DNA from 2 places in the Streptomyces sp. NPDC090077 genome. Region 1 is predicted to be linked to the other one. Evidence: predicted binding sites of a transcription regulator. Region 1 holds the regulator's gene; the other holds the start of a gene.
The links. The regulator HspR, encoded in region 1, represses chaperone genes until heat shock. The targets are predictions, from matches to a motif close to TTGAGNNNNNNNNNCTCAA.
Positions count from the first base shown of each region.

Region 1 (10,711 bases):
CCGCGCAGCGCGAGGATCGCGAGGCCGATGGTGAGGATGACGTACTCGACGAAGTACGCCTGCCAGGCCTTCGAGCCGGCGAAGCGCGACTTGCGACCGGCCCGCGAGGGGAGGTTGAGCAGGCGGATCACCATCAGGACGACGATGCCGACGACGGTCATCACGCCGATGAACTCGGTGTAGAGCTCGAAGGGCAGGAAGTCGCCGACGATCGGCAGCAGCCAGTCGGCCTGGAAGAGTTGGCCGAAGGCCTGCACCAGGGTGGGCGGCAGCGTCAGGAATCCGATCGCGACGAACCAGTGCGCGAAGCCGACGATGCCCCACCGGTTCATCCGGGAGTGCCCGAGGAACTCCCTGACCAGGGTGATCGTTCGGTCCTTCGGACGGTCCGTGCGGCTGCCCGCCGGTACGGGTTGGCCGAGCTTCACGAACCGGTAGATCTGCGCCACGGCTCGGGCGATCAGCGCGACGCCGACCACGGTCAGGACCAGCGACACGATGATCGCGGCGAGTTGCATGGGAGGGCTCCTCGGGCGGGACTTACTAAGCGGTAACTTATTGAGTCAAGGCTTGAGGTTACCCAGTTCCCGCGCCGCACTGTAGGTGAGCGTGCGGTGATCTGTGTCGCTCAGGCATGCCTCTGTCGGTAGGCCGCCCGAGGGGTCTGCGCGAGGATCGCGAGATCCATCCCCAGCCAATGGCTCTCCACATAGTGCCGGTCGAGCAGGGCCATCTCCGCCCAGGGGAGGTCGGAACGCGCGCTGACCTGCCACAATCCGGTCATTCCGGGACGTACCAACAGCCGTTCGGGGTGGTCCGTACGGGCCTCCGGGCGCGGCCCGACCAGCGACATCTCGCCACGCGCCACGTTGAGCAGCCGCGGCAGGCCCTCCAGCGCGCACCGGTGCACCAGCTCGCCCGCCCGCCCCGCCCCCTCGGTGCGCAGCCGCCAGGCCCGGAACGGCCGCCCGCCGAGCCCGAGGGCGGGCTCCCGTACGAGGACCCGCGCGCGGGTCGCCGCGTACAGCAGGGCGGCGGCCGGCAGCAGCGCGAGGGCGGCGGGGACCAGCAGGAGCGCGGTGCCGATCAGGTCGCAGACCCGCTTGGCCGGGGGCACGGCCGGCCGTCGCGCGGGGAGCCGGACCGGGATCCGGAGCGGCATCCGGGCCGGGATCCGGAGCTGCCGGAGCCGGAGCCGGAGCCCTGGCCGGGCGGTGAGGGGGTGCAGCAGGGGCATACCGGCACGCTGCCGGACACCCGCCCGGCCCCCGGCGCGCCGCGCGGTCGCGGGCCGCGGCGGGAACCCGTTCGGGTGCGGTACCGCCGCCGGGACCCCGCCCCGGCCCGTGCGCCCCAAGGGTGCGTGACGCCCCGGACGCCCGGGGTGAGCGTAAGGGCAGCCTAAAGGTTGAGTCCCCTCGACTCACCTCTGTTGACTCCGGGGCGGAGGTGATGCACTCTTGAGTCTGTTCCACTCAAGTCAGCTGGAGGAATCGAAATGGCACGTGCGGTCGGCATCGACCTGGGCACCACTAACTCCGTCGTCAGCGTTCTCGAAGGCGGCGAGCCCACCGTCATCACCAACGCCGAGGGTGCCAGGACCACGCCGTCCGTCGTCGCCTTCGCCAAGAACGGCGAGGTCCTCGTCGGCGAGGTGGCCAAGCGCCAGGCGGTCACGAACGTTGACCGGACCATCCGCTCCGTCAAGCGCCACATGGGCACTGACTGGAAGATCAACCTGGATGGCAAGGACTTCAACCCGCAGCAGATGAGCGCCTTCATCCTGCAGAAGCTGAAGCGCGACGCCGAGGCGTACCTGGGCGAGAAGGTCACGGACGCGGTCATCACCGTCCCCGCCTACTTCAACGACTCCGAGCGCCAGGCGACGAAGGAGGCCGGCGAGATCGCCGGTCTGAACGTCCTGCGCATCGTCAACGAGCCGACCGCCGCCGCCCTGGCGTACGGCCTCGACAAGGACGACCAGACCATTCTCGTCTTCGACCTCGGTGGCGGCACCTTCGACGTGTCGCTCCTGGAGATCGGCGACGGTGTCGTCGAGGTCAAGGCCACCAACGGTGACAACCACCTCGGTGGCGACGACTGGGACCAGCGCGTCGTCGACTACCTGGTGAAGCAGTTCGCCAACGGCCACGGCGTCGACCTGTCCAAGGACAAGATGGCGCTCCAGCGCCTGCGCGAGGCCGCCGAGAAGGCGAAGATCGAGCTGTCCTCCTCCACGGAGACCTCGATCAACCTGCCGTACATCACGGCCTCCGCCGAGGGCCCGCTGCACCTGGACGAGAAGCTCACCCGCGCCCAGTTCCAGCAGCTGACCGCGGACCTGCTCGACCGCTGCAAGACCCCGTTCCACAACGTCATCAAGGACGCCGGCATCGCGCTGTCCGAGATCGACCACGTGGTCCTGGTCGGCGGCTCCACCCGCATGCCGGCCGTCGCCGAGCTCGTCAAGGAGCTCACCGGCGGTCAGGACGCCAACAAGGGCGTCAACCCGGACGAGGTCGTCGCCATCGGCGCCACCCTCCAGGCCGGTGTCCTCAAGGGTGAGGTCAAGGACGTCCTGCTCCTCGACGTGACCCCGCTGTCCCTCGGCATCGAGACCAAGGGCGGCATCATGACCAAGCTCATCGAGCGCAACACGACCATCCCGACCAAGCGGTCGGAGATCTTCACGACGGCCGAGGACAACCAGCCGTCCGTGCAGATCCAGGTCTACCAGGGCGAGCGCGAGATCGCGGCGTACAACAAGAAGCTCGGCATGTTCGAGCTGACGGGCCTGCCGCCGGCCCCGCGCGGCGTCCCGCAGATCGAGGTCTCCTTCGACATCGACGCGAACGGCATCATGCACGTCACGGCCAAGGACCTTGGCACGGGCAAGGAGCAGAAGATGACCGTCACCGGCGGCTCCTCGCTCGGCAAGGACGAGGTCGACCGCATGCGCCAGGAGGCCGAGCAGTACGCGGACGAGGACCTGCGCCGCAAGGAGGCGGCCGAGTCCCGCAACCAGGGCGAGCAGCTCGTCTACCAGACGGAGAAGTTCCTCGCGGACAACGCGGAGAAGGTCCCGGCCGAGGTCAAGACCGAGGTCGAGACGGCCGTCACCGAGCTGAAGGACAAGCTCAAGGGCGACGACGCCGCCGAGATCCGCACCGCGACGGAGAAGCTCGCCGCGGTCAGCCAGAAGCTCGGCCAGGCCATCTACGCCGACGCCCAGGCCGCCCAGGCCGCCGGCGGCGCGGGTGACGCGGGCCAGGCCAAGGCCGACGACGACGTCGTCGACGCCGAGATCGTCGACGACGAGAAGCCGAAGGGCGGCGCTGCCTGATGTCGGAGGAGACCCCGGGTTTCGACGAGAAGCCTGAAGTCCCCACCGGCGCCGGCAGTGACGACGCGGAGCCGAAGGCCGCCGACTCCTCCAAGAAGGAGGACGAGGCGGCCCCGGCCGGGGACACGGCTCAGGATGTGGCCCTGCTGGCGCAGCTGGACCAGGCCCGCACCGCGCTCGGCGAGCGCACCGCGGACCTCCAGCGGCTCCAGGCCGAGTACCAGAACTACCGTCGCCGCGTGGAGCGGGACCGGGTCGCCGTCAAGGAGATCGCGGTCGCGAGCCTGCTGACGGAGCTCCTCCCGACCCTGGACGACATCGGCCGGGCGCGGGAGCACGGCGAGCTGGTCGGCGGCTTCAAGTCGGTCGCCGAGTCGCTGGAGACCGCCGCCGCCAAGATGGGGCTGCAGCAGTTCGGCAAGGAGGGCGAGCCCTTCGACCCGACGATCCACGAGGCCCTGATGCACTCGTACGCGCCGGACGTCACCGAGACGACCTGCGTGGCGATCCTGCAGCCGGGGTACCGGATCGGCGAGCGCACGATCCGCCCCGCGCGGGTCGCGGTGGCCGAGCCCCAGCCGGGCGCGGCGCCCGCCGCGAAGTCCGAGTCCGGTGACGGCGACACGCCGTCCGACAAGGACACGGATGCCCCCGACAAGGGCTGACGCACACCATGTAGGGATCCGAGAGGAGGGACACCGGGGATGAGCACGAAGGACTTCGTCGAGAAGGACTACTACAAGGTCCTCGGTGTCCCGAAGGACGCCACCGAGGCCGAGATCAAGAAGGCGTACCGGAAGCTCGCCCGCGAGTTCCACCCGGACGCCAACAAGGGCGACGCCTCGGCCGAGGAGCGCTTCAAGGAGATCTCCGAGGCGAACGACGTCCTCGGCGACGCCAAGAAGCGCAAGGAGTACGACGAGGCCCGCGCGCTGTTCGGGAACGGTGGCTTCCGCCCCGGTCCGGGCGGCGGCGGATCGTTCAACTTCGACCTGGGCGACCTGTTCGGCGGTACGCAGCAGGGCGGCCAGGGCGGCTTCGGCGGCGGCCTGGGCGACGTCTTCGGCGGCCTGTTCAACCGCGGCGCCGGCCCCGGTGCGGGCACCCGCACCCAGCCGCGCCGCGGCCAGGACGTCGAGTCGGAGGTCACGCTCTCCTTCACGGAGGCCGTGGACGGCGCGACGGTGCCGCTGCGGATGTCCTCGCAGGCCCCCTGCAAGGCCTGTTCGGGCACCGGCGACACGAACGGCACCCCCCGGGTGTGCCCGACCTGCGTCGGCACCGGCCAGGTCTCCCGGGGCAGCGGCGGCGGCTTCTCGCTGACCGACCCCTGCGCGGACTGCAAGGGCCGCGGCCTGATCGCGGAGAACCCCTGCGAGGTCTGCAAGGGCAGCGGGCGGGCCAAGTCCTCCCGCACCATGCAGGTCCGGATCCCGGCGGGCGTCTCCGACGGCCAGCGGATCCGGCTGCGCGGCAAGGGCGCCCCGGGCGAGCGCGGCGGCCCGGCGGGCGACCTGTACGTGGTCGTGCACGTGGGCACCCACCCGGTGTTCGGCCGCAAGGGCGACAACCTCACGGTGACGGTCCCGGTGACCTTCGCCGAGGCCGTCCTGGGCGCCGACATCAAGGTGCCGACCCTGGGCGGCCCCCCGGTCACCCTGAAGCTCCCCCCGGGCACCCCCGGCGGCCGCACCATGCGGGCCCGCGGCAAGGGGGCGGTCCGCAAGGACGGCACCCGCGGCGACCTGCTCGTCACGGTGGAGGTCGCGGTTCCGGCGGAGCTGTCCGACAAGGCCCGCGAGGCCCTGGAGATGTACCGGGACGCGACCGGGTCCGAGGACCCGCGCGCCCTCCTGTTCGAGTCCGCGAAGGGAGCATGACATGGACGGCCGCCGACGACAGCCCCGCTTCGGCGAGGGGGCGTACCAGCTCACCGACGAGACCCCGGTCTACGTGATCTCGGTGGCCGCCCAGCTCTCGGGCCTGCATCCGCAGACCCTGCGCCAGTACGACCGTCTCGGCCTGGTCTCCCCGGACCGCACGGCCGGCCGCGGCCGGCGCTATTCGGCCAGGGACATCGAGCTGCTCCGCACGGTGCAGCAGCTGTCCCAGGACGAGGGCATCAACCTGGCCGGGATCAAGCGGATCATCGAACTGGAGAACCAGGTGGCCGCGCTCCAGCAGCGCGTGGCCGAGCTGTCCGCCGCCGTGGACGGAGCGGCCGCCGCCCTCCAGGCCCGCGAGGCCCAGGTGCACGCCTCGTACCGCCGCGACCTGGTTCCGTACCAGCCGCCGGTGCCGGGCAGCGCACTGGTCGTCTGGCGCCCCACCCGGCGTCCGGGCGACTGACCCGCGCGCCGCGCAGCGAAGGCGAAGGCCCCGTGGGGCCCCTCCCGTACGAGGAGGGGCCCCACGGGGCCTTGTGCGCGTCCGGGGCGTCCCGCGGCTCCCCGCGGCCACCCGCGGGCCCCGTCAGGCCTCGGGGAGCTGCGCCGGGCCCGAGCCGTGCAGGATCCCGGACTGGGCGATGAGGTAGCCGAGCTGGGCCCGGCTGCCGCTGCCGAGCGCCGCGGCCAGCTTCGCGATGTGCGCGCGGCAGGTACGTACGTTCATTCCCAGCCGGCGGGCGATCGCCTCGTCCACGTGGCCCTCGATCAGCAGCTGTGCGATGGAACGCTGCACTCCGGAGATACCATCCGGGTGGTGCGTGTAGGTGATCTCGTCGCCCAACGGGACGCCCCTGCGCCAGAGTTGTTCGAAAACCTTGATGAGGTAGTCCACGAGACCCGGATGTCGCAGCTCCAGGGCCACCTTCCGGTCATCGCTGGCGGGGATGAAGGCCACCGTCCGGTCGAAGATCATGAGACGCTCTATCAGCTCCTCCAGCGTGCGGATCTCCACCTTCCCCGCGGAGATCCGGTCCACGTAGGCGAGCGTGCCCTGGCTGTGCCGCACGGTGTGCTGGTAGAGCGTCCGGATGCTCACCCCGCGGTCGATCATCGGAGTGGCGCGCTCCAGCGACTCGCTGAGGACGAACGTCGGCCGGGCGCCGCCGGGCTGGATGGTCAGGGCCTCCGTGTGGCACTCGGAGGTGGCCAGGTCGATGGCGGCGTTGATCTGGTCGAACCCCTCCAGGACCGTGATGGCGTGGGTGTTGGCGGGGCTTTGGGCGCTGATGGTCAGGAACGGCTCGAATGCGTCGGTGAGGTCCACGGCGGTGCGCCGGCGCTCCTGGATCTCGCGTTCGAGCGGATGCAGCCGCTGGGCCAGGGCGACGGACGGAGCAACCGCGCGCAGCTGGTTGGCGTCATCAGGGTCGGGTCGCAGCAGTGCGAATTCGAGCAGGCAGGGCGCGTTCTTGACCTCGCCCCGCGCGACGCGGCCGGTGCTCAGGGCGGCGGCGTACAGTCGCGCTCCCTCGGTGCACATCTCCGTGACGGGGTGGCGATGTGTCGGGTTTATGTCGCTCTTGGGCAAATCTCCACCCCCCAGGGTCCTGAACATGTAAGAACATGATGCATCGTCCCTGTGGCACTGACGTGCCTGAATGAGCCATCGTCTGACAGTGCGGGGGAGAGGATTCCATCAAGTGAGGACGAAGCCGACCATGTATAAGAGAATGCTTCGCTCGGCGCTTGCCGTTGTTTTCTCCGCCGTTGCGGTCTTTGGGGCGGCCATAGCCGCCGACGGGGACGCGGGAAGCTCTCAGGCCGCTCCGGTCTCGTCGGCCGCGGCGACGGTCGAGGGCGATTTCGGCTGGAACAGCACGCCTGCGCAGGTCTCCTGATGACCCCCGACGACCGCGACTTCCGTCGCGAAATGGCATCCGCGTACCGCTCCGGGTGGCAGTTCATCGACCTCGCCACGGCGATTCCCTACGCCGGCGACTCGTTGATGGTCACTCTTTTCGGCCAGCCGATCGTCGTCGTGCGCGAGGAGGACGAAGACGTCCGCGCCTACCGCTGTCTGCGCCGCCCCCGGGGCGCACCGCAGCCCGTCCGCTGCGAGGTCCGGTACGGCATGGTCTTCGTCAACCTGGACCAGCGTGACCACCAGCTCTTCGAACCCGATATCACCACCGCCACCCCCCGCAGTGCCTGAGGCGATTCCCCCGTCGTTGCAGATCGCTCCAGGTGCTACCCCCACACAACGGCGCCATCGTGGACCTGACCACGATGGCGCCGTTGTGATGTCCGCGTCCAGTGGTTGAACCGGACAATCGTCCCGGCGTCCGCCGGGGAGTGCCCGCAGGCCGCTCCGGGTCCGCCCCCGGGGCTCAGGCCCGGCCCATGGCCCGGTCGAGGGTGATCTCCAGGACCACCCGGTCCGGGTTGGGCGAGGGCGTCCGCCCGTACCGCTCCGCGTAGCGCGCCACGGCCTCGGCGACCGAGGCCTCGTCCGTACGGACCACCGCGCGCCCCTCCAGGGTGGCCCAGCGCCTGCCCTCCATCTGGCAGACCGCGACCCGGGCGCCGCCGCCGGCCGCCGCCAGGACGTTGCGGACCTTCTTGCTGTGCTTGTTGCTGATCACCCGTGCCAGCCCGGCCTCAGGGTCGTAGGTGACGCCCACGGGCACCACGTGCGGCGTGCCGTCCGGGCGCGGGGTGGTCAGGGTGCAGACGTGCCGCTCCCGCCAGAAGGCGAGGTACTCGGGCGTCGGGTTGAGTACGTCATGGGACATGGGCCGAAGCGTACGCCCGGGCATCCGCGGGATCCGGCGGCGGAATGGCCGCGAAAGCCGCCTTGAGTGGAATAGACTCAACTTTGCAGATGCTGAATCTGTCAGAGTACGCACGCGGCCCGCCGGGTGCGACGCGTCTCGTACGCCCGCCGGAGAGGAGAAACCGAGAGTGGACGCCGAGCTGACCAACAAGAGCCGTGACGCCCTGAACGCGGCCACGAGCAGGGCCGTCAAGGACGGCCACGCCGACCTGACCCCCGCACACCTCCTGCTGGCGCTGCTCGCCGGCGAGGACAACGAGAACGTCGTCGACCTGCTGGTCGCCACCGACGCCGACCAGGCCGCCGTCCGCGCCGGGGCCGAGCGCCTGCTCGCCGCCCTGCCCAGCGTCACCGGCTCCACCGTCGCGCCCCCGCAGCCCAGCCGCGACCTGCTCGCCGTACTGGCCGAGGCCGACGCCGAGGCCGGCCGCCTCGGCGACGAGTACCTCTCCACCGAACACCTCCTCATCGCCGTCGCCGCCAAGGGCGGACCGGCCGGTGAGGTCCTTTCCGCCCAGGGCGCCACGGCGAAGAAGCTGCTGGACGCCTTCCAGAACGCACGAGGAGCACGGCGGGTGACCACCCCCGACCCCGAGGGCCAGTACAAGGCCCTGGAGAAGTTCGGCACCGATTTCACCGCCGCCGCCCGCGACGGCAAGCTCGACCCCGTCATCGGCCGCGACCACGAGATCCGGCGCGTCGTCCAGGTCCTCTCCCGGCGCACCAAGAACAACCCGGTGCTGATCGGCGAGCCCGGCGTCGGCAAGACCGCCGTCGTCGAGGGCCTGGCCCAGCGCATCGTCAAGGGCGACGTCCCCGAGTCCCTCAAGGGCAAGCGGCTCGTCTCCCTCGACCTCGGCGCGATGGTGGCCGGCGCCAAGTACCGCGGCGAGTTCGAGGAGCGCCTGAAGACCGTCCTCGCCGAGATCAAGTCGAGCGAGGGCCAGATCATCACCTTCATCGACGAGCTCCACACCGTCGTCGGTGCCGGGGCCGGCGGGGACTCCGCCATGGACGCGGGCAACATGCTCAAGCCCATGCTGGCCCGCGGCGAGCTGCGCATGGTCGGCGCCACCACCCTGGACGAGTACCGCGAGCGGATCGAGAAGGACCCGGCCCTGGAGCGCCGCTTCCAGCAGGTGCTGGTCGCCGAGCCCACCGTCGAGGACACCATCGCGATCCTGCGCGGGCTCAAGGGCCGCTACGAGGCCCACCACAAGGTGGTCATCAACGACAGCGCCCTCGTCGCCGCCGCCACCCTCTCCGACCGCTACATCACCTCCCGCTTCCTGCCCGACAAGGCCATCGACCTCGTCGACGAGGCGGCCTCCCGGCTCCGCATGGAGATCGACTCCTCGCCCGTGGAGATCGACGAGCTCCAGCGCTCCGTGGACCGGATGCGGATGGAGGAGCTGGCGCTGAAGAACGAGTCCGACCCGGCCTCGATCGAACGCCTCGACAAGATCCGCAAGGACCTCGCGGACCGCGAGGAGGAGCTGCGCGGCCTCACCGCGCGCTGGGAGAAGGAGAAGCAGTCCCTCAACCGCGTCGGCGAGCTCAAGGAGCGCCTGGACGACCTGCGCGGCCAGGCCGAGCGCGCCCAGCGCGACGGCGACTTCGACACCGCCTCCAAGCTGCTCTACGGGGAGATCCCGCAGCTGGAGCGCGAGCTGGCGGAGGCCACCGAGGCCGAGGCGGAGGCGTCCAAGGGCACCATGGTCAAGGACGAGGTCGGACCCGACGACATCGCCGACGTGGTCGGCGCCTGGACCGGGATCCCGGCCGGCCGGCTCCTCGAAGGGGAGACCCAGAAGCTGCTGCGCATGGAGGAGGAGCTGGGCCGCCGCCTGATCGGCCAGGGCGAGGCCGTACGGGCCGTGGCGGACGCCGTGCGCCGCACCCGCGCCGGCATCGCCGACCCGGACCGCCCCACCGGCTCGTTCCTCTTCCTGGGCCCGACGGGCGTGGGCAAGACGGAGCTGGCCAAGGCCCTCGCGGACTTCCTCTTCGACGACGAGCGGGCCATGGTCCGCATCGACATGTCCGAGTACTCCGAGAAGCACAGCGTGGCCCGGCTCGTCGGCGCCCCTCCCGGCTACGTGGGCTACGAGGAGGGCGGCCAGCTCACCGAGGCCGTCCGCCGCCGCCCGTACAGCGTGGTGCTGCTGGACGAGGTCGAGAAGGCCCACCCGGAGGTCTTCGACATCCTGCTCCAGGTCCTCGACGACGGCCGCCTCACCGACGGCCAGGGCCGGACGGTGGACTTCCGCAACACCATCCTGATCCTCACCTCGAACCTGGGCAGCCAGTTCCTGGTCGACCCGGTCACCTCGGACGAGGACAAGAAGGCCAAGGTCCTGGACGTGGTCCGGGCGAGCTTCAAGCCCGAGTTCCTCAACCGCCTCGACGACCTCGTGGTCTTCTCCGCACTGACCCGCGACGAGCTGGCGCACATCGCCGAGCTCCAGATCGCCCGGCTCGCCAAGCGCCTCGCCGACCGCAGGCTCGCCCTGGACGTCACCCCCGCGGCCCTGGCCTGGCTGGCGGACAAGGGCAACGACCCGGCCTACGGTGCCCGGCCCCTGCGCCGTCTGATCCAGACGGCCGTGGGCGACCGCCTGGCCAAGGAGATCCTCTCCGGCGAGG
Region 1 covers NZ_JBIVEG010000021.1:89,359-100,069, reverse strand. Annotated here, with positions in the region: partial or broken gene ACIPW5_RS28660 (heterodisulfide reductase-related iron-sulfur binding cluster) at 1-518, opposite strand, end outside; gene ACIPW5_RS28655 (sugar transferase) at 629-1,237, opposite strand; gene dnaK (molecular chaperone DnaK) at 1,499-3,343, shown strand; gene grpE (nucleotide exchange factor GrpE) at 3,343-4,008, shown strand; gene dnaJ (molecular chaperone DnaJ) at 4,048-5,223, shown strand; gene ACIPW5_RS28635 (heat shock protein transcriptional repressor HspR) at 5,225-5,692, shown strand; gene ACIPW5_RS28630 (helix-turn-helix transcriptional regulator) at 5,816-6,847, opposite strand; gene ACIPW5_RS28625 (hypothetical protein) at 6,933-7,130, shown strand; gene ACIPW5_RS28620 (hypothetical protein) at 7,130-7,444, shown strand; gene ACIPW5_RS28615 (pyridoxamine 5'-phosphate oxidase family protein) at 7,620-8,024, opposite strand; gene clpB (ATP-dependent chaperone ClpB) at 8,194-10,711, shown strand, end outside.

Region 2 (10,711 bases), on a different contig from region 1:
CAGGTGGCGGTGTACGCACGGCGGGGCGGGTGCGGGTGAGGGGGCTCGCGCCCCGGGCCCACCATCTCCCCCCGACCCCCGACCCCCGACCCCCGACCCCCGACCCCCGACCCCCGACCCCCGACCCCCGACCCCCGACCCCCGTCCGCCGGGCGGCGGTTGCCCACCCGCCTCCCTGATCCGGTCCGGGGGCCACCGCCACCGCGGCCCCGCCTCGCCCGCACGGCCCCTCCCGCCCGCGGATGGGTCAGGATGGGCCGCAGACCGTGTCCGATGCCGCTTCCGGAGGCCCCGCATGCCCGTACCCGAGATACCCGGCCCGTTGGTCGGGAGCGCCTGGTTGGCCCAACACCTCGGGGACGTCGTGGTGTTCGACGCTTCCGTCGGGGCGCACCGCGGGGCACCCGTGCGGATCCCCGGTGCGCGGCCCTTCGACCTGGACGGCGCCCTTTCCGACCACGCGGCGGCGGCCCCGCACACCATGCCCTCCGCGGAGGACTTCGCCGAGGCCGTGCGGGGGCTCGGGGTCGGCGACGCCGATGCCGTGGTCGTGTACGACGGCGCCGGGATCTACTCCAGTGCCCGCGCCTGGTGGATGCTGCGCGCGATGGGCTTCGACCGGGCGGCCGTGCTGGACGGGGGGCTGCCCGCGTGGGAGGCCGCCGGGCTGCCCGTCGAGGCGGAGGCGGCGGCGTACGCGGGGCCGCGCGGCTCCTTCACCGCGCGGCCCCGGCCCGGGCTGCTGGTGGACGCCGGCGCCGTTGCCGGGGCACTCGCCGACCCGGCCGCGGCGGTGTTCGACGCCCGGACCCGCGAGCGCTTCGCCGGTACCGCCCCCGAGCCGCGGCCGGGGCTGCGGGGCGGGCACATGCCGGGCGCGCTGAACCTGCCGTTCGGCGAGCTCCAGGGGCCGGGCGGCCTGATGCGTCCCGCCGGGGAACTCCGCGAGGCGTTCGGGGCGTTGGCCGGGGAGCGGGAGCGGCTCTACTTCAGCTGCGGTTCGGGCGTCACGGCCTGCGTGCTCGCACTGGGGGCGACCCTCGCGGGGTACGGGGAGACCGCGGTGTACGACGGCTCGTGGAGCGAGTGGGGCCTGCCCTCGGAGCTGCGGCCGGTGGTGACGGGGCCCTGAGGTCGCGGGCCCTGAGGCCGCGGACCCTGAGGTCGCGGGGCCCTGAGGGGTGGGGCTAGCACCACCCCCGGTACGGATACCTGCACCAGCGCGGGCGGGCCTCCCGCTGGGCAGACTCGTCGGCATGGCACTCCACACCTTCTCCCGCACCGCTCTCGCCGCCGCTGCCACCGCCGCTGCCGCCGCCCTGCTCCTGTCGGGCTGCTCCTTCGTGGAGGAGGCCCGGCTGAAGACCGCCGCCGACGAGGCCACGGTCACCGATGCGGTCACGGCGGTGGAGCTGACGGGCCTCCGGCGGGGTTCCGTCGAGGTCACGCCGGGAAGCGGCCCCGGGGTGACCGTGCGCCGCGTCGCGCACTACCGGGGTGACACCGCGCCCGTGCCCGGGCAGCGGGTCTCGGGCGGGGTGCTGGGCTTCACCGACGGCTGCGGGGGCGACGGGGACTCCTGCTGGGTGGACTACCGGCTGGAGGTGCCGGCCTCGGTGCGGCTCAAGATCGGCAGCAGCAGCGGTGACATCACGGTGACGGGCGTGGCCTCCGCCGAGCTGGACTCCTCGTCCGGCGACGTCCGGGCCGAGCGGATCACGGGCCCGCTGAAGGTGCGCACCTCCTCCGGGGACCTGCGGGCCGCCGATCTGGCCGGTGCCGAGTTCGAGTTCCGCAGCAGCTCGGGGGACTCCACGGTCGGCTTCGCGAAGGCCCCGGCCTCGGTGTCCGTCACCACCAGCTCGGGCGACGTCACCCTGCGGGCGCCGCAGGCCCCGTACCGGGTGTCCGCCGACACCGCCTCGGGCGAACGGGACGTCACCCTCGGGGACGCCCCCGGCGCGACCTCCCGCATCGCGGTCCGCACGACCTCCGGGGACATCCGCATCGGTGCCTCCTAGTCCGCCACCGCGTCGACCTCCACCTCCACCAGCCAGGCCGGGTCGATGAAGCGGGACACCTCGACGAAGGTCGTCACCGGGCGGATCCCGGCGAAGCGCTCGCCGTGGGCCCGGGCGGCCTCCTCCCAGGCGGTGATGTCGGTCAGCATGATCCGGGTCCGCACGACGTCGGCGAGCGAGGCGCCGGCCTCCTCCAGGGCCCGCTGCGCGATGTCCAGGCAGCGCACCGTCTGGGCGTGGACGTCGCCCGGGCCGACCGTGGAGCCGTCGTCGCCGATCGGCGCCGTGCCGGCGACGGCCACGTACGCCCCCTTGCGCACCGCGCGGGAGAAGCCGATCCGGGGTTCCAGGGGCGAGCCCGAGCTGACGGTCCGTCGTATGTCTGTCATGCCGCCATGGTGCCGTCCGGGGCCCGCCGGGGGCGTTCGCCCCCGGCGAACGGGTGTTGGGGAACATTGCCGGGCGCAGAAGCATTGAGTCGGCATAGCTCAACTTCACTGCCGGAGGGAAGATCATGGCTTCGACGTCCGTAACGCTCACCCTGCCCGTACTGCCGCTCGACGACGAGGTCGTGCTGCCCGGGATGGTCGTTCCCCTGGACCTGTCCGACGCCGAGGTGCGCGGAGCCGTGGAGGCGGCGCAGGCGGCGGTGGGCAGCGGGAAGCCCCGGGTGCTGCTCGTGCCGCGGGTCGACGGGAAGTACGCCGGGATCGGCGTCCTCGGGACCGTCGAGCAGGTCGGGCGGCTCTCCGACGGGGATCCCGGGGCGCTGATCCGCGGCCGCGGCCGCGTCCGGATCGGCGCGGGGACCACCGGGCCCGGGGCGGCGCTCTGGGTCGAGGGGGAGACCGTCGACGAAAAGGTGCCCGACCCGCTGCCCGGGGCGGTCGCCGAGCTCGTCAAGGAGTACAAGGCCCTCGCCACCAGCTGGCTGAAGAAGCGCGGCGCCTGGCAGGTCGTGGACCGGGTCCAGCAGATCGAGGGGGTGTCGGCCCTCGCCGACAACTCCGGGTACTCGCCCTTCCTGAGCACGGCCCAGAAGGTGGAGCTGCTGGAGACGACCGACCCGGTCGCCCGGCTCCGGCTCGCCGTCAAGGCGCTCTCCGACCACCTCGCCGAACAGGACGTCGCCGAGTCCATCGCCAAGGACGTCCAGGACGGCGTCGAGAAGCAGCAGCGCGAGTTCCTGCTCCGCCGCCAGCTGGAGGCCGTCCGCAAGGAGCTGCGCGAGCTGGGCGGGGAGAAGGAGGGCGAGGAGTCCGACGACTACCGCGCCCGCGTCGAGGCCGCCGACCTGCCCGAGAAGGTGCGGGAGGCCGCGCTCAAGGAGGTCGACAAGCTGGAGCGGTCCAGCGACCAGAGCCCCGAGGGCTCCTGGATCCGCACCTGGCTGGACACCGTGCTGGAACTGCCCTGGAACGAGCGCACCGAGGACGCGTACGACATCCAGGGCGCCCGGGCGGTGCTCGACGCCGAACACGCCGGGCTGAACGACGTGAAGGACCGCATCACCGAGTACCTCGCCGTGCGCAAGCGGCGCGGCGAGCGCGGCATGGGCGTGGTCGGCGGACGGCGCGGGGGAGCGGTCCTGGCGCTCGTCGGTCCGCCCGGCGTCGGCAAGACCTCGCTCGGCGAGAGCGTGGCCCACGCCATGGGGCGGAAGTTCGTCCGCGTCGCCCTCGGCGGCGTCCGGGACGAGGCCGAGGTCCGCGGCCACCGCCGCACCTACGTCGGCGCCCTGCCCGGCCGCATCGTGCGGGCGATCAAGGAGGCCGGGTCCATGAACCCGGTCGTGCTCCTCGACGAGATCGACAAGGTCGGCTCCGACTTCCGGGGCGATCCGGCGGCCGCCCTGCTGGAGGTCCTGGACCCGGCGCAGAACCACACCTTCCGGGACCACTACCTGGAGGTGGAGCTGGACCTCAGCGACGTGGTCTTCCTCGCGACCGCCAACGTCCTGGAGGCCATCCCCGAGGCCCTCGCCGACCGCATGGAGCTGGTGCGCCTCGACGGCTACACCGAGGACGAGAAGGTCGTCATCGCCCGCGACCACCTGCTGCCCCGCCAGCTGGAGCGCGCCGGGCTGACCGCCGGAGAAGTGGTCCTCGGGGAGGACGCGCTGCGCAAGCTCGCCGGCGAGTACACCCGCGAGGCGGGCGTGCGCACCCTGGAGCGGTCCATCGCGCGGCTGCTGCGCAAGGTGGCCTCCCAGCACGAACTGGGCGAGCGGGAGTTCCCCTTCGCCATCGGCGCGGGTGAGCTCCGCGGCCTGATCGGCCGCCCGCACCACGTCCCGGAGTCCGCCCAGGACCCTGCGGAGCGGCGCACCGCGGTGCCCGGCGTGGCCACCGGCCTCGCCGTGACCGGGGCCGGCGGCGACGTCCTGTTCGTCGAGGCCTCCCTCGCCGACCCGGAGACCGGCGCCGCCGGGCTCACCCTCACGGGCCAGCTGGGCGACGTCATGAAGGAGTCGGCGCAGATCGCCCTCAGCTTCCTGCGCTCGCACGGCGCGGAGCTGGAGCTGCCGGTCGCCGACCTGAAGGACCGGGGCGTGCACATCCACTTCCCGGCGGGCGCGGTCCCCAAGGACGGTCCGAGCGCGGGCATCACCATGACCACCGCGCTGGCGTCCCTGCTCTCCGGCCGCCAGGTCCGCACGGACGTGGCCATGACCGGCGAGGTCTCGCTCACCGGGCGGGTCCTCCCGATCGGCGGGGTCAAGCAGAAGCTGCTCGCCGCGCACCGGGCCGGGCTGACCACCGTGATCATCCCCAAGCGGAACGAGGCCGACCTGGACGACGTCCCGAGCGAGGTGCTGGAGGGACTGGAGGTGCACCCGGTGACCGACGTGCGCCAGGTGCTGGAGCTCGCCCTCGCCCCGGCGGTGGTCTCCTTCACCAAGGCCGCCTGATCCGGAAGGCGCGCCGAGGGGCCGAGGGCCCGGGTACCCCCACCGGCGGGGCCCCGGGCCCTCGGCGCGTCCGCTGCGAAATACTGGTCCCGAACAGGGGTGCCACGGAGTGCCCCGCCACGGATGGGAGCGGCACGTGCACGGCAGCGAAGACCAGGAGTTCCTCGCCCTGGAGCGGGAGCTGTCCGTCTTCCTGCGGCGCGCCCGGGCCTCCTCCGGGGAAATGGCCCGCGCCCTGCACCCCGAGCTGGAGCCGGCCGCGTACGGGCTGCTGGTCCGGCTGGAGGCCGCCGGCCGCCAGCGGGCCACCGAGCTGGCCGCCTACTTCGGCGTCGGCAAGGCCACCATGAGCCGGCAGCTGCGCGCCCTGGAGGTACTCGGCCTGGTGGCCCGCGAGCCGGACCCCGCCGACGGCCGCGCCTTCCTCGTCGGCCTCACCGAGGAGGGCCGGGAGCGGTTCCTGCGCGTACGGGGGGCCCGGCGCGAGCAGTACATGCGCAAGCTGGCCGACTGGGACCGCGGCGAGGTCGCGGAACTGGCCCGGCTGCTCAACCAGCTCAACTCCGGCGAGGAGTAGGCGGCCGGGAGCGGTGGGCGGGCGGGAGCGGCCGAGCGGGGCTCAGAGCTCCGCGTAGACCGCCGAGGCGTCGTCGTGCCGCTTGTGCCGGGCGGGCGGGCGCAGCGGATCCGACTCCACGGCCCGGACCCGCCCGATCAGCCCCTGCGCGCCCTCCTTGCGCAGCACGTCCAGGCAGGCCGCCCAGTCGCCCTCCCCGAACGTGTCCGTCCAGCGGCTCGCCCCGTCCGTGAGCGCGGCCACCGCCAGCACCTCGGAGCGGGGGGTGCGCCCGGTGACGGCCCGGGCCGCCACCGCCGGATCCGCGGCCGCCGTGAAGAAGCCCCCCTCGGCGTTGCGCAGCGCGTCGGTCGCCGCCACCGAGCCGCGCACCGCGTCCGGGACCCGGTCCAGCCGGTCGTCCAGCACCGGTGTGACCGCGCCGCCGGGGGCGCGGAGCAGGAGTACGGAGTCCGAGAGCACGAGGTGCTCCACGTACGCCGTGTCCCACCGGACCACGACCACCGTCGCCTGCGGGGTGCGGACGTGAGAAAGGTCACAGGTTTCGCGGTGGGCGTCGGCGGTGTCCGCGATGGCCCGGGCCAGGACCCCCTCCAGGGGCATGTCCCGCCGCGATCCGGACAGTTCGGTCAATCGGCCGCCGAGCCGGGTGGAGAACCAGGGCACTCCGTGCACGCACCCGTCGTCCCCGCGCGGCGGGGTCACCCCGTCCAGGACGACCACGACGCCGCCTCCCGATGCAGGTGCCGACGCCGACACCCAGTCCTGGTTGGGGTGTTCCGGGTTGCCGGGTTCGGAGGCCAGGTCGATGCGCATGCGGACATTCTGCCCGCCGGGGCCCCCTGGGGGCCGGAAGGTCCATACCAATGCCGGGAGGGGCGGAGCCGGCCGCCCGGAGCCCCGCACACCCGCTCCCCGCGAAACGTGGGCGGGCATACTGCCAAAGCCCGCCGCGTTCTTTCAACCGCCCGTCCACGCCGGACCCCTGGCGCGCGGTGCCCGAGTTGGTCGGCCACTCCTCCGTGATGTTCACTCCTTCGAGTGGCCGGGTGGGCGATGTGCGGCTCTCCTCCCAACACACTGCGAAGGTCTGAGGCGGTACGAGGGGGCAGGGGGCGTTTACTTGTTGACCGGCCGTTACCTCGGCCACACGAGTAGACGAGCACGAGCACACGTACAGGATTGCGAGCACCGGTGTCCAAGAAGCGGTCTCGGAAGAACGGCACCGCCAGCGCCGACGCACCCGCCAACGCAGGACGGCGCGTACGCGTCCGCAGCAGGCTGGTCGTCGGAGTAGCAGTCGCCGGACTCACCGTCCTCGCGGCAGGCACCCCCGCCGTCGTTTCCGCCACGAGGGAACTCAACGACTCCCAGCGCCTGGTCACCCTGGCGGAGCAGACCCAGCACGCCCTGACGCTGGCCCACCTCCTCGGCGACGAGCGCGACGCCGTCGTCGAATACGCGGCCAAGGGCCGGCCCGGCAACGCCAAGGCACCCGTCGACGAGCGCACCGCGCGCACCGACCGGCAGATCGCCGAACTCCAGCCGGAGGCCGACGCGGAACTCGCCCGCGCCCTCGGCAAGGTCAAGGCCGTCCGCGCCGAAGCCGTCGACGGCAAGGGCACCGCCCTCGCCGCCCAGCAGGCCTACGCCGGACTCCTCACCGAACTCCTCACCCCCGGCGACCGCCTCGCCGAGCTCACCCCGCCCCGCGCCGAGGCCGCCCTCGCGGTCACCCGGCCCATGGCCCCCCTCGGCCAGGCCGTGGACCAGGCCTCGGCCACCCGCGGACTGCTCCTCGCCGCCCTGGCCGTCCCCCGCGCCGACCAGGCCCCGAACTCCGCCGTCGCCGACGAGCTCACCGGAGCCGCCCAGCGCTCCCGCGTACGCGAACAGGCCGCCCTCGACGACTTCGCGCGCGCCGCCCGTCCCGCCGTCCGCCAGACCCTCGCCGCCACCGTCACCGGCCCCGAGGTCAAGGCCGCCGACGACCAGCTCAAGCGCCTCACCGAGCGGTCCACCCTGACCCCGGCCGAGCGCAAGGCCACCGACGCCGCAGCCCTCGCCACCACCCTCACCGCCCGCATCGACCGGATGCGCTCGGTGGAGTCCACCCTCGCCGGCGACCGTGCCACCGCCTTCACCACGCTGCGCGACGACGACGTGACCCGGCTGGAGCTGATGGTCACCGGACTCGGCGTCCTCTTCCTCTTCGTCATCGGCTTCTCCACGGCCGTCGCCCGCTCCCTCACCAGACCCCTCTCGGTGCTGCGCCGCGGAGCGGAACGCCTCGCGACCCCCGAGGGCTCGCAGGAACCCGTCCGCTTCACCGGCCGCAACGACGAGTTCGCCGAGGTCGTGCGCCACCTCAACGCCGTCCGCGAGCAGACCGTCGGCCTGCACACCAAGCTCGCCGGGCTCGACGCCGACCGCCGACGCCTCATCGGCCGCAACGAAGCCCTCTCCGGCGGCCGCGAGGCCCTGGAGGACGAACTCGCCAAGCTGCGCGCCGGGCTCGAAGAGCACCGCCGCATCATGTCGACGACCTCCGTCTCCCTCTCCCTGCGCACCCTCGGCCTCGTCGAGCGCCAGCTCGCCGTCATCGAGGAGCTGGAGTCCAAGGAGGGCGACCCGGACCGGCTCGCCACCCTCTTCAAGCTGGACCACCTGGCGACGGTCATGCGCCGCCACAACGAGAACCTGCTCGTCCTCGCCGGACAGGAACACGGCCACGGCCAGAGCCTGCCCGTCCCCCTGGTCGACGTCATGCGGGCCGCCGTCAGCGAGATCGAGCGCTACGAGCGCGTCGACCTCGCCGCCATGCCCTCCTACACCCAGGTCGCCGGGCACGCCGCCGACGACATCTCGCACGTCCTCGCCGAGCTCCTGGAGAACGCCACCACGTTCTCCCCGCCCGAGGCCAAGGTGAAGGTGTCCGGCTGGCTCAACGACGCCGGCGACGTGGTCCTGTCCGTCGTCGACGAGGGCATCGGCGTCACCGAGGACCGCCTGGCCTCCCTCAACACCCGCCTCTCCACCCCCGACGCCTACGACGAGGAACCCGAGGCCGAGCACGGCCTGGGACTCGGCCTGTACGTCGCCGGCCGCCTCGCGGCACGCCACGGCGTCACCGCCGAGCTGCGCGCCGGCCGGCACGGCGGCCTGGAGGCCCTGGTCGTCGTCCCCGAGGCGCTGCTCCCGGACGCCCCGCCGTCCTCCCCGGTGCACACCCTGGCCACGCCGGGCGCCCCCGCGTTCCAGCTGCCCGGCGTGATCGCCGAGGCCAACGAGAACACCCTGCCGCCGCGACTGCGCCCGCCGGCCGCCGAGCAGGACGCGCAGGACCGGCAGGACGCGCAGCCGGCCGAGCCCGCCGACGCGGCCCCCGCGGACGCGGAGCCCGCCAAGGTGGTCACCCTCGCCGAGGCCTTCGACCCGGAGGCGGGCGACACGGACGGGGCGGGCGACACGGACGGAGCGGAGGCCGCAGCCGACGCCGATGCCGTGGACGCCGCCGGAACCGGAGCCCCCGAGGCCGGGTCCGAGGTCTACGAGTCCGACACCTTCGACGCCGGCTCCCTGGTGGCCGAGGCCTTCGGAGCCGGTGCCTTCACCCGCGCCGGTGAGGCCGCCGCCCCCGAAGCCGAAGCCGAAGCCGCGCAGGACGAGCAGGCCCCCGCCGAGGCGGAGCCCGCCAAGGTCGTCACCCTCGCCGAGGCCTTCGAGGACGCACCCCCGCCCCCCGCCGACCAGGTCTTCACCGCGTCGGCCCCCGAGGACGCACCCGCGGCCGGCGCACCCGTACAGGACGCAGCACACACCGGACCGGCGCACGACGCCGACCAGTCCGCCCACCGGCGGGCCGCCGACGCGGAGGACGGCTTCGTCCCCCGCCAGGGCAGCCACCCCGAGCCCATGGCCGAGCCCGCCGCCCCGACCGTCACCGCCAAGGGCCTGCCCAAGCGGACCCCGCGCTCCGTGGCGGCCCCCGGCATCGGAAACCCCGCAGCGGCACGCCCCGAGCCGCGCCGGGTCGACGCCGAGGAACTGCGCCGCCGGCTCGGCGGGTTCTACCAGGGCGCCCAGGACGGGCGCCGGGTCGTCGCGGCGGAGCTCGCGCAGGACCGGCAGGACCCGCAGGACCGGGGGCAGGGGCACACCGACCAGGGGGACACCGCACAGGAGGCACGCACATGACCGCGCCCAGTACGTACGGACTGAGCACCCAGGCCCGCAACCTGCAGTGGCTGCTGACCGACCTGGTCGAGGAGGTGCCCGGGGTCAACTCCGTGGCCGTCGTGTCCTCGGACGGGCTGCTGCTGCTCTCCTCCGAGCCGGCGGCGGAAGCCGACCGGGGTGACCGTCCCAAGGGCCCCCGCGGGGCCTCGGCCGACCTCGCCACCATCGTGTCCGGACTCGGCAGCCTCACCACCGGTGCGGCCGCCCTCATGGAGTTCGGCACGGTCAAGCAGACGATGGTCGCCATGGAGAACGGCTCCGTCTTCGTCATGTCCATCAGCGACGGCTCCCTGCTCGGCGTGCACGCCACGCCCGACTGCGACATGAGCGTCGTCGCCTACCACATGGCCCTCTTCGTCGGCCGCGCCGGCCACGTCCTGACCCCCGAAGTCCGCAGCGAGCTGCGCCAGTCGATGGAGAAAAACCCGTGAGGAGTACGGCCTCCGACCGGCTGCCGATACGCGGCGCCGACCGCCGCCCCGCCCGCGTCCGCCCGTACTCCCTGACGGGCGGCCGCACCCGCTTCCCGCAGGTGCTGCTGGTGGAGACCTTCGTCGCCACCCTCGACAGCGGCCCGGCCAAGACGCCCGACCGCATGCCCGAGATGCGCGCCATCGTCGAGGTGTGCCGCCGGATGCGCACCATCGCCGAGATATCCGCACTGCTGAAGCTGCCGCTCGGCGTCGTCCGCGTCCTCGTCAGCGACCTCGCCGACCAGGGCCGGATACGCGTCTACGGCACGGGCCACGGCACCGGCCGCCCCGACCGCGCACTGCTGGAAAGGGTGCTCAGTGGCCTCCGCCGTCTCTGATTTCGTCACCGGCCCCGCCGCCGACGTGACCGGCCTCGTGGACGACGAGCCCGTCCAGCCCTGGCAGTACGACCGCTCGCGCGCCCCCGTCGCCGTCAAGGTCCTCGTCGCCGGCGGCTTCGGCGTCGGCAAGACCACCTTCGTGTCCTCCG
Region 2 covers NZ_JBIVEG010000020.1:32,434-43,144, forward strand. Annotated here, with positions in the region: gene ACIPW5_RS27600 (hypothetical protein) at 1-39, shown strand, start outside; gene ACIPW5_RS27605 (sulfurtransferase) at 296-1,132, shown strand; gene ACIPW5_RS27610 (DUF4097 family beta strand repeat-containing protein) at 1,257-2,021, shown strand; gene ACIPW5_RS27615 (RidA family protein) at 2,018-2,410, opposite strand; gene lon (endopeptidase La) at 2,536-4,932, shown strand; gene ACIPW5_RS27625 (MarR family winged helix-turn-helix transcriptional regulator) at 5,069-5,509, shown strand; gene ACIPW5_RS27630 (hypothetical protein) at 5,552-6,325, opposite strand; gene ACIPW5_RS27635 (nitrate- and nitrite sensing domain-containing protein) at 6,704-9,706, shown strand; gene ACIPW5_RS27640 (roadblock/LC7 domain-containing protein) at 9,703-10,179, shown strand; gene ACIPW5_RS27645 (DUF742 domain-containing protein) at 10,176-10,559, shown strand; gene ACIPW5_RS27650 (GTP-binding protein) at 10,540-10,711, shown strand, end outside.
Region 2: lon (endopeptidase La) is a predicted target of HspR. The motif match lies at 2,495-2,513, and genes of this name have one in related genera.